3 regions of the Desulfomicrobium apsheronum genome follow, and region 2 is predicted to be linked to each of the others. Evidence: riboswitches for the same ligand, from Rfam matches in the RefSeq annotation. Region 2 holds a riboswitch; each other region holds the start of a gene.

Region 1 (5,215 bases), on a different contig from region 2:
GAAAATTTAGCACAAACTCCATCAGCCCAAATCGCTCGACAAACCTCGCAGGCAGGCGCCATGAACACCTCCACCACACTCCCTTCCGACCAACGCGCCTCCGGCCTGCGCCGCAAAGTCGGCACCCTGCTGCTGGTCATATCGACGGCTGTCCTGCTGCTCTCCGTCGCGGTGGGGCAAAGGGTTCTGAACGATCTGACCACGGACTTGAGCCGCAGACTGGCCGTTGCCGAGGCGCAGCTTACCCGTGAAAAAATCCAGGCCCTGGTAGGCCGCGAACTGGCCATCGCACAGCGTTTCGCGGATCTCAGCGCCCTGAAGGACTGGCTGCTGAAAGAACAGGAGCCTTCGGCCCGCTCCCGTTTTCTGGCCGAGGCGGCGGGATTTCGCCAGGCCTTCGCCGACCAGACCTATTTCGTCATACACCACCGCACCCTGGCCTACTATTACGCCGATCCCAAAAGCCCAAGCGCCAGATACCGCTACACGCTGGATACGGACAAGGCGGCCGACGCGTGGTACTTTTCGACCATGGAAGTTCCGATCCCCTACACCCTGAACGTCAACCCCGACGCCACCCTGAAGGTGACCAACCTGTGGATCAACGTGCAGGTGCGCAACGCAGCGGGAATGCCCCTCGGGCTGGTCGGCACCGGCATGCAGCTGGACAGGTTCCTAAGGACCATGCTCGCCCCCCGTTCGGCCGGGGCCATGAGCTTCATCATCGACGGGCAGGGACGCATCGTGGCCCATCCGGATCCGGACAGGATCGAATATGGAGCCATGGGCAAGCAGGACACCGCCCGGACAGTTTTCGCCGAACTGAGCGAGAGTCGCGATCAAGAGGCGTTCGCTCGCGCCCTGGCCGAGACCGGACGCAGGGGCACGCAAGTGCTTCCGCTACAGGTCGAAACCAAGCAGGGCACGCGCATGATGGCCCTGGCGCATCTTCCGGAACTCGGCTGGACCGTGGTCAGCAGTGTCAATCCGGCGGCCGAGGGCATTTTGTCCTCGGACATCATTCGCCTGGCCCTGGCCGGAGGCGCGGTGATTCTGCTGCTGGTCATTCTGACCCTGACCCTGGGCTTTGACCGCCTTGTCCTGCATCCGCTGCTGGTCCTGACCGATTCGGCCCGCAGGATCGCCGAAGGGCGCTACGACACCCGGCTGCAATCGAGCCGGAACGACGAACTCGGAGCCCTGTCGCGCGCCTTCGACAGCATGGCATCCCAGGTCCAGGCGCACACCCGGGAGCTTGAACAGCGCGTGGCCGAACGCACGGCCCAGCTGGAGACAACCCATGCACGGCTGACGGACACGCATCGCCAGCTGACGGAGAGCATCCGCTACGCGAGCCTCATCCAGCGGGTCATCCTTCCGGACCGACAACTCTGCGAGCACCTGCGCGGACAGTATTTCGTGGTCTGGCATCCGCGCGACGTTGTCGGCGGCGATTTCTATCTGTACCGGGAACGGGCCGAGGGCTGTCTGTTCGGGGTCATCGACTGCGCCGGTCACGGAGTGCCCGGAGCCTTCATGACCATGATCGCTCACGCGGCCCTGGAACGCGCTACCCTGGAACAGAGCTGGAACAACCCGGCCGCGCTGCTTGAGAGCGCGGACAAGGCCGTGCGCGCCATGATGCCGGACACCAAACGCCTGGAGCGCCTGGCCACGTCCATGGACATCGGGCTGTGCTACGTTGAATGGGAAACCCGCAAGGTTCATTTCGCCGGAGCCCACATCGACCTCTTCACGGCCAGGGGAGCACAGGTCGAGCATTTCCGGGGAGACCGGGGCGGAATCAACGACCGCCGGTCCAGAAGCTTCACCTGCCGAACACTGGACCTTGAACCGGACACCGTTTTTTATCTTGTCACGGACGGAATTCTGGACCAATCCGGGGGACAAAGAGGCTTGCCTTTCGGTCGAAGCGGCTTCGTGAACTGGCTTGAAGCCCACTCGGGCCTTGCGCTCGAAACCCAGGAAAAGGCCCTGACCACCGCCCTGCAAGAATACCGTGGAGATTACCCGCAACGCGACGACATCACCGTGCTGGCCTTTCGTTTCGACCAAACGCCGGCTGATTCCTCCAAGGAGACCGCTTCATGAGCACACCCGACCTTTACGACCTGCGCGAAATTTTTGATCGTCAACAGATCATGGTCTGCTTCAACGGCCCCATCAACGCCGCCCTGATCGAGGAGATCGGCCGCGCCCTGCGCGATTACCTCAACCATCAGCAGGAAGCGCCCAGTGCCGTGGCCGACATTTTTTCCGTTTATATAGAAATGACCCAGAACATCCGTCGTTACGCGGACCAGCATCCGAAACTGACCGGCGCGGCCAGCGCGGCCATCGTCGTGTCCCGCGAGGATGAACATTACGTGATCAGCGCGGGCAATGTCGTCACCCGCGAGGACGGAGCCACCCTGAAGGATCGCGTGGACGGACTGGCGGTCCTGGACCGCGCCGCGCTCAAGGCCCTCTTCAAGACCCAGTTGCGCCAGCCGCGCGAAGGCTTGAACGGCAGCGCGGGTCTGGGGATCATCGACATGGCCCGCAAGGCCTCGCGGCCCCTGACCGTCACGGTGCGCGACATCGACGCGACGCGAAGCTTCCTGAGCCTGCGCGTCGTACTGTAGAAAGACTCAAAATAAGTACGAGAAAAGCATGAACAATCTAGATATCGCCCAGACACCCAGCACCCCGATGGTCCGCGCCGACAACGAGCAGGGACGTGTCTTCATGGCCGGAGATTCATATCCCGAGAATCCCTTTGAATTCTTTCAGCCGATCATCGACTGGATCGATGATTTTCTGAAGAATGACGACCGCCCCCTGGCCTTCGACCTGGAACTGATCTATCTCAACACCAGTAGCATCCGGGCCATGATGGACATCTTCGACCGCCTGGAGGAATCCCACCAGGGCGGACGACCGGTCAGCGTCGCCTGGAGCTATGATCCGGAAAACGAACGCGTCGGCGAACTGGCCGAGGAATTCAAGGAAGACTGCACCTTTCCCTTCACCATCGCCCCGAGGTCATGAACATGACGCAGTGTCCGCCCGAAGACAGCCTTGAGCCGCGCATCGAGGCCATTCTCGCCGCTGACGCGCCTCCGGAGGGGTGGAAGAAGGCGCTTGAAACGCTCTTTGAGCGTTACCTCGACCAACAGCGCCTGCTGGACCGGCTGACCCACATCGCGGACCGTTTTCAGGCCGCCGAACGCGAACGCAGCCAAGGCTATCTGGCCAATTACGAAAAGAAAGTCCGGCAGCTGGAAAAAATCGTGCGCATCAGCGACCAGTACCAGACCATGCTGCATCAGCTCAAGGAACGCCTGGAGCACGCCTCCAACTACGATTCCCTGACAGGCCTGCCCAACCGCCGCTACATGACCATGCGTCTGGAGGAAGCCGCTTCCCGGGCAACGCGGAAGCCCGACGGCGGATTCGCGGTCATGATCGCGGACATCGACCATTTCAAGGAAGTGAACGACAACTTCGGACACGCCGCCGGAGACCAGTTGCTCCAGGCCGTGGCCCGGGCCCTGGAACTTTCGCTGCGTGAATACGACCTGTGCGCGCGCTGGGGCGGAGAGGAATTTCTGTTCCTCTTCCCGGCCTGCGACGCAACCAGCGCTCCGGTCGTGGCGGAACGGCTGCGCCAGTCCGTGATCGGGGCTCAAAGAATCCGCGACGAAATTCCCGCCCCCACGGTCAGCATCGGCTTCACGATTCACAGGCCCGGAGAACCCGTGGACACGACCCTGCTGCGCGCGGACCAGGCCCTCTACAAGGCCAAGGACGCCGGGCGAAACTGTGCCGTCGGGGAGTGAGCTTGACAGCCAATCCCGCTTGTCCTAGCCAGAAATCAGTTTTTGCAGGGGTGGCGAGGAGCCTGAGATGATACCCGTTGAACCTGATCTGGATCATGCCAGCGAAGGGAATTGCAAGACTTGAGGCCCTGACAGGCCAATCCCCCCATTCCTCGCCCCTGCTGACCCAAATATCAACAGCAGTGCGAGGTGCACCGTGTCCGATTTTGCCCGCAAGGCCGCAGACAACCTGCGCGCCCTCAGACAGACCAAACCGCTTATTCACAACATCACCAATTTCGTGGTCATGAACTACACCGCCAACGCCCTTCTGGCCTGCGGCGCGTCTCCGGTCATGGCCCATGCCGAAAATGAAGTCGAAGAGATGGTTGCCTACGCTGGGGCGCTGGTGCTGAACATAGGCACGCTGACCGATGTCTGGGTGGCGGCCATGCTCAAGGCCGGACGCAGGGCCACGGCGCTCGGCAAGCCCATCATCCTCGATCCGGTGGGCTCCGGGGCGACGACCCTGCGCACCGAGACCGCAAAATCCATCCTGGCCTGGACAAAGGTCAGCGTGGTGCGTGGCAACGCCTCCGAGATTCTGTCCCTGGCCGGACAGAACGCGGCCACCAAGGGCGTGGACTCCACTGACTCCATCGAGGACGCGGCCAAGGCCGCCGGAGCCCTGGCCCGCGAACTGGGCACCACCCTGGCCATCACCGGACCCACCGATCTGGTCACCGACGGACGACGCACGCTGGTCATCGAAGGCGGGCACTCGCTCATGCCCTGCGTCACGGGCACGGGCTGCTCGGCCACGGCCCTGGTCGGCGCCTTCCACGCGGTGGACCCCGATCCCGTCTCCGCCGCCGCCTCGGCCCTGGCCTTTTTGGGGGTGGCCGGAGAGAGGGCGGGAGCGCTGGCCGCCGGCCCCGGCTCCTTTCAGATCCATCTTCTGGACGCCCTCTTCAATCTCACACCCGAGGACCTGGCCAGGGAATGCCGCATCCGCGAGGAACACCATGCCTGATCTGTCCCTGTACCTGGTCACGGACCGAGAGCTGTCTCTTGGCCGCTCCACTTTGGACATCGTCCGCGCCGCCGTGGCCGGGGGAGTGACCTGCGTGCAGCTGCGGGAAAAACGCTGCGCGACCCGCGAATTCGTGGCCGAAGCTCGGGCCGTGCGTGAATTGCTGGTCGGAACCGGCGTCCCGCTCATCATCAACGACCGCATCGACGTGGCCCTGGCCGTAAGCGCCGACGGCGTGCACCTGGGCCAAACCGACATGCTCATCGCCGACGCCCGTCGCTTGACGGGTCCGGACATGCTCATCGGCATCTCGGCCGAGTGCGTGGCGGACGCGATCCGCGCCCAGGCCGAAGGCGCGGAC
Region 2 (5,215 bases):
TGGAGGAGTCTATGGCCGCGAGCGGCAAAGAGGAGCTTCCGGCCATGAGGGGGCGCAGATCGCGCAGTACCGTGCAGACCCAGTTCACGGCGGCCAGGATTTCGGGCACCCTGACCCGGCCGTCGCCGTCGGTGTCGAGCATGGCCAGGGTGCGCGGGTCGAACTCAAGCCCGTTCACCGGGCAGCTCAGGGCCGCCCACAGCTTCTGATCCAATTCGCCAAGATGAAGAAGATCCTCGGCCGTGTCGAGTCGAACCTGATCAAAACCGCCGAGGCGGAAAAAACGCCAGCGGTGGGCGGATGACGAACCAGTCTCCATACGTTGCTCCTTGTGCGAGGACGATTGGGGGTACGGACGGTGCGGTTATTTCTTACGCTCAACACGGAACCGATATCAAGAAAGAAAGCCCGTCATACGTGAATCGTTTGCCGTCGCCGGAATGCTTGGGACTGTATCGCCGTTGCGTCCTTTTTTTCTGCGCGGCGTCAGGGGCAGAGAATGTTCGTCAGCGCGGCGATCTTGCTCCGGATGTCCTCGGCGGCGGTTATCTCGGTGACCAGGGCCATGCACCGGGCGCCGTGATCGGCCACCGCCTTCAGGTTGTGCTCCTTGATCCCGCCGATGGCGACAAAAGGCAGATCGATATTGCGCACGACGAAGTCCAGATATTCAAAGCCCACGGGTGCGCAGACATCCTCCTTGGTCCGAGTCGTGAAGATCGGCCCGACACCTATGTAATCCGCGCCGAGGGATACTGCCGCACGGGCCTGCTCCGGGGAATGGGTCGAGAGGCCGATGGCCATGTTTTCACCCACCAAGGCGCGCACGGCCTCGATCGGCAGGTCTTCCTGGCCCACGTGTACGCCGTCGGCTCCCGTCAGCAGGGCCAGATCGATGTCGTCGTTGACGATGAAGGCCGCGTCCGCCTCGCGGGTCATGGCTCGCAGCTGGAGGCACTCCTCGTATTTCAGTCCCATCTTTTTCGTCTTTTCGCGGTATTGGATGATGCGTATCCCGCCGTCCAGCATGGCCCGGACCACGTCCGCGTTGCGCCGTCCGAGGGAGAATTTTTCAGCGGTCAGCCCGTACAGGCCGCCTTCGCGCATCAGCCGGGTCACAAGGGTGCGTCCGTTCATGCCTTTTCCTTATATATGGTGTGAAAATGGTTCAGAATCACGTCGGCCTGCATGGCTGCGGCCATGCCCACACAGGGAGACATGGGCGGATTCGGGATGTCGCAGGGCGTCACGTGGTCTCCGACAATGACGAGGCCCGGTCGTACGGTCCGGACAGTCATGCTCCCGGCGCGGCCGAACCCGCCGAGCCCCGATGCGCCGACCACGAGTCGGCCCGCCTGCGTCATGATCTCGACGATGAGCTTCTTGGTGCGCGGATCGTCCACGGCCTCGACCACGGCGTCGGAGGATGCGAAAAGGCTGGCCATGTTCCGGGCGTTCACGTGCAGATGAAGGGCCTCGATCCTGGCCGCCGGGTTTATGGCCGTGAGGTTGTCGCGCAGGGCCTCGACCTTGGGGCGGCCGACCTGGGCCAGCGTGAAATGTTGGCGATTGAGGTTGGAAGGTTCCACCTCGTCCGCGTCGGCCAGGACGAGGTTCGTGAATCCGCAGCGCACGAGGTGCACGGCGCAGTTGGAACCGAGCCCCCCGGCGCCGATGATCCCGATCCGCACGGAACGCAGGAAGGAGAGAAAGCCCTCGCCTAGATAACGCGTCAGCCCATGTTCAAAGGTGTTCACGCGCTGGCCTCGATGGGTTCCCAGTCCTTGAATACGGCCTGGTAGCCGCGGGCTCGCAGCATGGCCTCGATCTCGGCCACGCTGCGCGGGTCGGAGATCTCAAACTGTCCGGTCTTTGAGGGTTTTGCGTGTCCGCCCACGGCGGTGCTGACCCCTGCCGACATGCGCGTAACGCCCAGCGGCAGGATGTTGTCGCGAAAGCTTGGAGCTTCGCGAGTGGAGATGGTGATGGACAGGCGCGGCAGGAAAATGCGCAGGGCGGTCATGGCCTGCACCAGCTCCCGGTCGGAAACGATGCACGCCGGCTGAAACGCTCCTACATGGGGGCGCATGCGTGGCAGGGACACGGCGATGTCCACGCCGGGATAGCGTTTTTGCAGCCAGGCCGCATGCAGGCCGACGGCGTAAATTTCCTGCCGCCAGTCGGTCAGGCCCAGGAGCGCCCCGATGTTGACCACGCGCATGCCCGCCTCGGCTCCTCGCTGCGGAGTGTTCAGCCGAAACGCGTAGTCCCGCTTGGGCCCGGCGGGGTGCAGCTCGGCGTAGAGGACCGGGTCATAGGTTTCCTGGAACACCGTCAGCCCGTCCACGCCCGCCCGGGTCAGCCGCGCGTAATCCGCCGTTTCCATGGGATAGACCTCCACGGAGATGGAGGGAAACAGGGGACGCAGGACCTGCACACAGGCTTCCAGATACGCAACGCCCGCCTTGCGCGGGGCCTCTCCGGTCAGAAGGAGCAGCTGCTTTAACCCCGTGGCGGCGATGGCCTCGCCCTCGGCCCGGACCTCGTCCAGGCTGAGCTGGCTGCGCGGAATGCTGTTCGGGGCCGCAAAGCCGCAATAGCGGCAGTGGTTGGCGCAGTGGTTGGAGACGTAGAGCGGGGTGAACAGGCTCACCGTGCGGCCGAAATGGCTCAGGGTCAGCGCGTGGGCACGGGCGGCCATGGTCTCCAAGTGCTTGTTTGCGGCCGGGGAGAGCAGGGCCGCGAATGCGGATGCATCGACGCGCGGGAGGCCGACGGCACGGCGCACGTCATCCTCGCTCACGTTTTCGAGATGCAGGGGCGTTTGGCCCAGACGCTGGGCTTCGGACAGAAAGCTCATGACGCGCCTTCCGTCCGGTCCAGGAATCCGGTCAGGGGCGAGGAAGCCTGTGCCAGGGTGGCGACCGCCCCGGGTCCGGCCAGCCAGGCTTCGCGTCCGGCCGTCACCGCCCGCCCGAAGGCCCGGCCCATGAGCACGGGGTCCGAGGCCGTGGCGATGGCCGTGTTGACCAGACAGGCCGCGGCCCCCATCTCCATGGCCCGGCAGGCCTGGCTGGGAGCGCCGATGCCCGCGTCGACGATGATGGGCAGCTCCATTTCCTCGATGAGGATGCGAATCATCTCTTCGGTTCGAAGGCCCCGGTTGGTGCCGATGGGCGCGCCCAGCGGCATGATCGCCGCCGCCCCGGCATCGGCCAGGGAGCGGGCCACGTAGAGGTCGGGGTTCATGTACGGCAGGACCACGAAGCCTTCCCTGGCCAGGATTTCCGTAGCCTTGGCGGTCTCGTATCCGTCGGGCAGCAGGTAGCGGTTGTCGGAAATGACCTCGATCTTGATCCAGTCCCCGCAGCCCATGGCCCGGGCCAGTCGGGCGATGCGTACGGCCTCGTCGGCGTTGCGCGCCCCGGAGGTGTTGGGCAGCAGGGTCATGTGTGAGGGGATATGCTTCATGACGTTATCCGTCTTGCCGTCCAGATCCACCCGGCGCAGGGCCACGGTGATGACCTCGGAGCCGGAGGCCTCACACACAGGCGCGATGAGCGCGTCGTTGCCGTACTTGCCCGTGCCGGTGAACAGGCGGCTGCTCAGGCGCTTGCCACCGATTTCAAAAATGTCGGTATGTTCCATGGTGATTCTCGCTGTTTGCGGTGTGGGAAAGGAGTCTGGTCGTCATTGCCGGGGCAGGGTCAGCCGCCGCCGACAAAGCTCAGCAGTTCCAGCCGGTCGCCGTCGCAAAGGCTGGTGGAGGCGAATTTGTCGCCGGGCACGATGCTCTGGTTCAGTTCGGCCACGACCACGGATGGATCGAGGTTCATGGACAGGATCAGGCCTTGCAGTGTCTGGCCGGATTCCATGTCCTGGGTGCGTCCGTTGACGGTGATGTGCATGGGTGCCTCCGCGTTTTTGTTGCAGGCCGGGCGGAGCGCAAAAAAGAAAACCGCGCCGGATGGGGCGCGGTTCGATGAATGGGTGTTTTCCGGAACCAGCTTCCCTACGGCAGCATAATCTGCGTCAGGTCGTAAGGGTCGGGAACGTGTCCCCTCTCAGCCCATCGGGCTCCCCCAGCTTGTGGTTGGTAGCTTTATGTGGATCGGGTGGGGTTGTAAAGGTGAGGATGAGGTGGTTTGCGATGATGACTATGTCGGACACCGAGTGAGCGTTGCGGGGCGTTTCGGGCAAGGGCCGCCGAAACTCCCTCTTCGGCCTCGTAGAGTTCAGCCGTCGCCCCTCTGAACAGCGGCTCGCGCTCTGGACGACACGCGACGGCTGAACAAACGATGCCTGGATCGGTCAGACAGTCGCCGACCCTTGCCCGAAACACCCCGCAACGCTGCCGGACGTTTGAGGCTCCGTCGTTGCGTTGTGAAGGCAATGACTTCTTCTTTAATTTCGTAGAGTTGAGTTGATGCGTCAATGAGCGTTATTGATGTCGCCATCCAGAATTCAATCTATCGCAGCAAAAAGTAGTCATTCCCGCGAAGGCGGGAATCCATCCTGATGTTGAATGGTCGAAAGTAAATGAAATCAGAAGGCAGGGGGATGGGCTCAGGGCATGATCAGCGTCGTTTGGAAGGGGGGCGGGCAGAGGGGAGCCCTCTGCCCGGCGCCTTTTATTTGGCGTATTCGTATCTTTTGGTCACGCGGTCGGAGAGCTGGGCGTGGGCGTATCCTGCCTGGCGGGATTTGGCGAAACGCTCCTCGGCTTCCTGGCTGCACATGTCGCAGCCCTGCACCGGTACGTGCAGCCCCAGGGATTTGGGCGTCTTCGCGGTTTCGCTCTCGACGATGAGAAGTCCCGGGCAGTGCGGACAGTCCTTGAGACGCTCGACCTGGGTCTCGGTGATGTCGTCCGTGTCGTAGTAGATGGAGCGGCGACGCGTGAAATATCCGTTCTCGCGTACGGCTTCAGAGGGTCTGGGGTTGAAGTAGACTTCCGGCAGCTGGTCGCACAGGGCTTCGAGATAGTCGATGGTGGATTTTTGTTCGCGAATCTTCTCCCGGTCCAGATCGGGTTCCTGCACGGCGGAGAAATCCACTCCGGCCAGCGCCAGGCTGATGCCCAGGTTGACGTAGGGCAGCGCGCCCTTGATGGCGTATCCGCCTTCGAGCACCGCGATGTCGGGTTTGAGCATCTGGGTGAGCTTGGCGTAGCCTTGGGCCGTGAAGTTCATGTTGGTGATGGGGTCGGAGAAAT
Region 3 (5,215 bases), on a different contig from region 2:
CCCGGTCAGAGCCGATTCAACGCACGAAAAAGCCGTTGATGCAAGAAGGCGGGCGTCGGCGGCCACCAGGTCGCCGGCTTCCAGGGCGAGCACATCGCCGGGAACGACTTCGGACGCCGCGACGGCGGTCACGCGCCCGTCGCGCAGCACCTTGGCCTGGGGCGCGGCCATCCTGCGCAGGGCCGCGATGGACTTTTCGGCGTTATACTCCTGATAGAAGCCCATGGCCGCGTTGAGCACGACAATGGCCAGGATGGCGAACGCGTCCACAGCCTCCCCGAGGATCCCGGAGACAATGGCGGCAACCACGAGAATCCAGACGATGAGGCTCCTGAACTGGGCCAGAAGCAGACGCCACAGGCTGACTCCCTCGGAGGCACTTATCTCGTTGGGCCCGCAGGCGCCAAGACGATGGCGCGCCTGGGCGGCCGCAAGGCCCCCGGCCCTTGAACCCAGGGCCGCCAGGACTTCCGAGACAGGAAGCACGTGCCAGGTTCTGTGTTCGTTGCCTGAAAATTCGGTCATGTTCTCTTTCCTGTCGGAACATCTTCGGCCGCCGCACGTCTGCCGAGGATGAATCGGTTGCAAGAGCGCTATGTGTGAAATCGCCTTCACGATAACGCCGGAGAACTTTCAAGGCAATGCGCCCCGATTCTTGGCTTCCCTTGGGGAGAACGGGGCGCATCGCGAATTTCCGTGCCTGCCGCCTCGTCAAAGCACGGCGACAGGCCCGATCTTGCGATCCGTCATTCAGGAAGAACATCCCCGACGCAGGGAATTGTGGGCATCCATGGCGCAGAGCTTGCCGCACATGGTGCAGGTCTTGCCTTCGCTGGCGCGATTTTCCTCCCAGCGGCGCCTGGGCAGATCCTGGTCCAGGGCCGCCGCGAACATGCCATCCCAGTCCAGTTCCTTGCGGCAAACGGACAAAGCGCGGTCCCGGTCCATGGCGCCTGGGACACCCTTGGCGATATCACCGGAATGCGCCGCGATGAGCGTACTGATCACGCCCTGATGCACATCGTCCATGTCAGGCAGGCAAAGATGCTCGGCGGGAGTCACATAGCACAGAAAATCCGCACCGGCCGCCGCCGCTACAGCGCCTCCGATGGCGGCGGTGATGTGGTCGTATCCGGGCGCGATGTCCGTGGTCAAAGGTCCCAGCACATAAAAGGGCGCGCCGTCGCAGATGCGCTTTTGCAACATGACGTTGCCCGCGATCTGATTCAGGGGCATGTGTCCCGGCCCCTCGATCATGACCTGAACACCTCTGGCCCTGGCCCGTCTGCCCAGCTCCCCGATGACCAGCAGCTCCTGGATCTGCGCGGAGTCCGTGGCGTCGCTGACCGCCCCGGGGCGCAGCCCATCACCCAGGCTCAGAGTGACATCGAAGCGAAACGCGATGTCGAGGAGCCTGTCGAATTCCTCCAGCAACGGATTTTCACGGTTGTTGCGTTCCATCCAGGCCGCCAGGAGCGCCCCGCCACGGCTGACGATCCCGGCCACCCGGTCCTGCGCATGCGTCCTTGCCACGGCCTCGCGGGTCACTCCGCAGTGCACGGTGATGTAATCAAGCCCTTCCGCGCACTGCGCCTCGATGGATTCGAGCAGCAAGGACGCGGTCATGGCTTCTATTGATTGTCCGGCATCGACCAGATCGGCGGCCACCGCATACAGGGGAACGGCCCCGACCATGACCGGCGAATGATGAAGGATCGCGCGCCGGGTGGTCATCAGATCGCGGCCCGTGGACAGGTCCATGACGCTGTGCGCTCCGGCCCTGACCGCCACATCGAGTTTGCTCAATTCAATGTCCAGCGCACCCTGCACTCCGGATGTCCCGATGTTGGCGTTGACCTTGGTTTTCAGGCCCGCGCCGATTCCCTCGACGGAAAAATTCCGCCCCACGTTCTTTGGGATGACGATCCGCCCCTGTGCCACGCCATCACGAATGATTTCAGGATCCAGATTCTCCTTCTCCGCCACTACCCGCATTTCAGGGGTAATCGTTCCCTCTCGGGCAAAAATCGACTGTGTCATGTTGACCTCGGTTGAAAATGAAAAAAGCCGCTTTCCAGCAAAGGAAAACGGCCGCACGAGCGTCACCATGTTTTTTCGTTTTCCTACGCTGGAATTATCCAGATCAGGTTCAAAGGGTATAATCTCAGGCTCATGCGAGCCACCCCCAACTTCTGTCGTGATGCTTAGTCGGTTCCAAACCCAAGGTCAACGGCGGGATCTTTCAAGGTGCGGCCCCTGCTATCTGGTCGCGCAGGGCGATTATTTCTTCGCGTAGCGGGTTCTCGCCCGGCAAATCCCGCAGGGCCTCGTCCAAAAGTCTCAATGCCTCGGCTTTCTCGCCAGTTCGAGACAGGACCAGCGCCCGGGTGCTCTTGAAAAGCACGTTACCGGGCTCGATCTTTAGAGCCTGGGCGGACCATTTCAGAGCGTCCCGCTCCTGCCCCAGATTTGTCTGGGCAAAGGCCAGATTGTTCATGGCCTCGGGATTTTCAGGATTTCGTTTCAGGGCCTGTCGGTAACTGGCCGCGGCCTGCGCCCAGTCACCCAGGGCCGCATGCACGTTGCCCAGATTGATGAGCGGCTGATCCCAGGAGCGGTCCTTGGCGGCGGCGGTTTCGTAGGCCATGAGGGCCAGATCAAGTTCCCCGGAAGTCTCGTAGGAGGCTCCGAGATCATTGTGTTCCCTGGCATCCAGCGGATCGGAGAGCACGACTATCCGTGGCGTGGCGCAGCCGGCCAGGGCAAAGGCAATGCAAAAGACAAGACAGCAGGCAAGGCGCACGGTTCACTCCAGAAACAGATATAGTCGGTTCATGCGTTCCCAGCGGTCGAGCAGGTCGCGATTGGGCAGAAACATGTCCCCGCTGGTTCCCACGTGCATGAGCAGCCCGCCGGGATCGTGATCGTATCCATAGACGACCACGTAATGCCCCTGGCTGAACATCTTCGTGCCCATGTCGAGCATGAGGATGACCGGCCCTCCAGAGTCGATCATGGCGCGGACCATGTCCAGGTCGCCGCGCCCGGATCGGGTCGTGAAACCCAGCGAACGGGCATGGTTCTCCATGTCGGGAAGCAGCGAGCGCTCAAGGCCCGGGGTGAAGACGCGGCGCGTCACTTCATCCAGGGCAACGTGCCTGCCGTGAAAAGCCAGCACCGAGGCCAGGGCCGCCGGTCCGCAGTCATTGACCTGGGTCTGGGGAACGAACGGCACCTGAAGCCGCACCGCGCGGGGAAAAGATTCCTGAACCGGCTGAAAGGCGGGACGCTGCAAGCACCCCGCACAGGAGAACACCAGGATCAGGACCAGCGGGCAAAGCGCCCTAGCTGATGACAATGCGCTTGTCGCTTATGTGCAGGATGAGCACGACCAGCAAAATGACCAGCAGGACCGCGATGACCGCCCCGAGAACGCCACCGCCCACGTCGCCGGAGAGACCGGCCAGCTGGTGCAGCTGCTCGTTGGAGAGCGAACCGAGCTTCGCATCCACCTCTTCCGGAGTCAGGCCGTAGTCCGCCAGCCGCTGGGTCACGACCTTGTTCTCCAGTGCGCTCTGGATGGAAGCGATGTCGGCGCCGCGCTCGGACACGATCTCGCCAGAAGACAGGCGGCTTTGCGCCAGAAAGGCCTCGGCGTTGGAAGGAACGAACGCGATAAAGAGATAAGCGACCAGAATCGGCCAGCACACGCGCGTGTTGAAAAACCATTTTTGTCGATTCATGCTTCAAGCCTCCATGAAATGATGTTCACAAGCTCCGCGACCTACCGGCATGCCCAAGCATGCCCAAGCATACCCAAGCATGCCCAGACACAGATTCGACACCTGTCGGACCAAGCACGCAGGAAGGAAAGTAACCCTTTCCTACAGTGCTTGAGGCTTGATAGTCAAACCGGTTTCAAACGTGAACGCCCCTGCGCACGACAAGGACGCCATGGCCAACATCCGGCTTGAACGCTCCTGGCGAACGAGTGGGCCGCAAGATCCCAACCACGAAAAATACGCTCCATGGTTCTGCATTCAATTCGGCAACATGCAAACTTCGGAGAATTTCACAACGCGCCAAACCGACGTATGACAAGTACTCTCCCTGCATCGCGAGTCGACGTGTCACACTTCAAATGTCTTACAAGGAGATCTATTGACATTCGCCAATATTAAGACTTTAGATTTAAAAACTGCATCACCTGTTTTTGAACAAAATTGAAAAAGAGTCTGTGGTTGAAATAGAACGTGATGCATCCTGCAAAAAAGCACTTTCTATTCTCAAACCATCCCAGGAGTGTTCAATGAGCCCCGATCTGGCCAAGCCCTTCATAAGCGCAACCAAGCATGTGCTCTCCGCCGCTGCGGCTCTTGAGGTCGTGGCCGGTCCGCCCTATGTAAAAAAAGACAAGATTGCCTGCGGCTGTGTTTCGGCCTTGATCGGCATCACCGGCGACAAAAAAGGGACTTTCTGCATCTCTTTCGATAAAAACACGGCCGTTTACATAGTCAGGCAAATGCTCGGCGACGCCATCGAGGATGTCGTACAGGACGTGCAGGACGCCATGGGCGAGATCACGAACATGATCTCCGGCCATGCACGGGTCGGATTGGTGAACATGGGCCTGAAACTTCAAGGATCCACACCGTCGGTCATCATGGGAGACAACCACTCCATATCATACCGGACCTCGGCGCGGGCCATCGCCATCCCCTTCTCCTGTCAGGCTGGAAAATTTACCCTCGAATTCTGCTTCGACTAGAACGACGCACGTCTCATAATCATAAAGGAAAAAGCATCGCCACGCCAATGGCGCAGGCACATTCAACCCTATGGCCGGTGAACCGGCTTGCGCCCTCCCTGCCATCCTCCAGGCCCTTTCCGCCCGCACCCTGACTTCCCCAAAGCGATCTCTCGGAAATCCTGCCGATTGGTATCTCCATGCCGTCATTGCCGTTCGACTCCAAAAACAGTAATGACTATCAAGAGTATCCCTTTTTTGCATCCAAACCCACTGGAGCGCCATGTCTTCTCAAGATCAAAATCCACTCGCCGGACAAGGCTGGAATTTCGACAATAGCTACACCCGTCTGCCCGAATCCCTTTTCGTGCGCCAAAAGCCCGTTGCGGTAAAAAAACCGGAACTTGCCCTCCTGAATCGCGAACTGGCGGCGTCCCTGGGCCTTGATGCGGACAGTCTCGACGGTCC

The links. A riboswitch is a leader RNA that binds a small molecule or an ion and turns the genes downstream of it on or off. The one in region 2 is predicted to bind thiamine pyrophosphate.
Region 1: it holds a riboswitch for thiamine pyrophosphate, as region 2 does, so the genes downstream of both, thiM (hydroxyethylthiazole kinase) here and thiS (sulfur carrier protein ThiS) in region 2, are expected to answer to the same signal.
Region 3: it holds a riboswitch for thiamine pyrophosphate, as region 2 does, so the genes downstream of both, thiC (phosphomethylpyrimidine synthase ThiC) here and thiS (sulfur carrier protein ThiS) in region 2, are expected to answer to the same signal.

The regions. Positions count from the first base shown of each region.
Region 1 is NZ_FORX01000008.1:71,018-76,232, forward strand. It holds gene siaA (biofilm regulation protein phosphatase SiaA) at 61-2,112, shown strand; gene siaB (biofilm regulation protein kinase SiaB) at 2,109-2,645, shown strand; gene siaC (biofilm regulation phosphoprotein SiaC) at 2,674-3,051, shown strand; gene siaD (biofilm regulation diguanylate cyclase SiaD) at 3,048-3,842, shown strand; TPP riboswitch at 3,879-3,969, shown strand; gene thiM (hydroxyethylthiazole kinase) at 4,039-4,854, shown strand; gene thiE (thiamine phosphate synthase) at 4,847-5,215, shown strand, end outside.
Region 2 is NZ_FORX01000022.1:63,731-68,945, reverse strand. It holds gene BMZ40_RS16910 (hypothetical protein) at 1-319, opposite strand, end outside; gene thiE (thiamine phosphate synthase) at 487-1,137, opposite strand; gene thiF (sulfur carrier protein ThiS adenylyltransferase ThiF) at 1,134-1,757, opposite strand; gene thiH (2-iminoacetate synthase ThiH) at 1,754-2,860, opposite strand; gene BMZ40_RS16890 (thiazole synthase) at 2,857-3,648, opposite strand; gene thiS (sulfur carrier protein ThiS) at 3,708-3,908, opposite strand; TPP riboswitch at 3,993-4,094, opposite strand; gene BMZ40_RS16880 (histone deacetylase family protein) at 4,632-5,215, opposite strand, start outside.
Region 3 is NZ_FORX01000005.1:193,376-198,590, forward strand. It holds gene BMZ40_RS07575 (cation-translocating P-type ATPase) at 1-525, opposite strand, end outside; gene thiC (phosphomethylpyrimidine synthase ThiC) at 751-2,040, opposite strand; TPP riboswitch at 2,104-2,197, opposite strand; gene BMZ40_RS07585 (tetratricopeptide repeat protein) at 2,243-2,803, opposite strand; gene BMZ40_RS07590 (cysteine peptidase family C39 domain-containing protein) at 2,807-3,358, opposite strand; gene BMZ40_RS07595 (PA2779 family protein) at 3,345-3,743, opposite strand; gene BMZ40_RS07600 (chemotaxis protein CheX) at 4,310-4,768, shown strand; gene BMZ40_RS07605 (protein adenylyltransferase SelO) at 5,031-5,215, shown strand, end outside.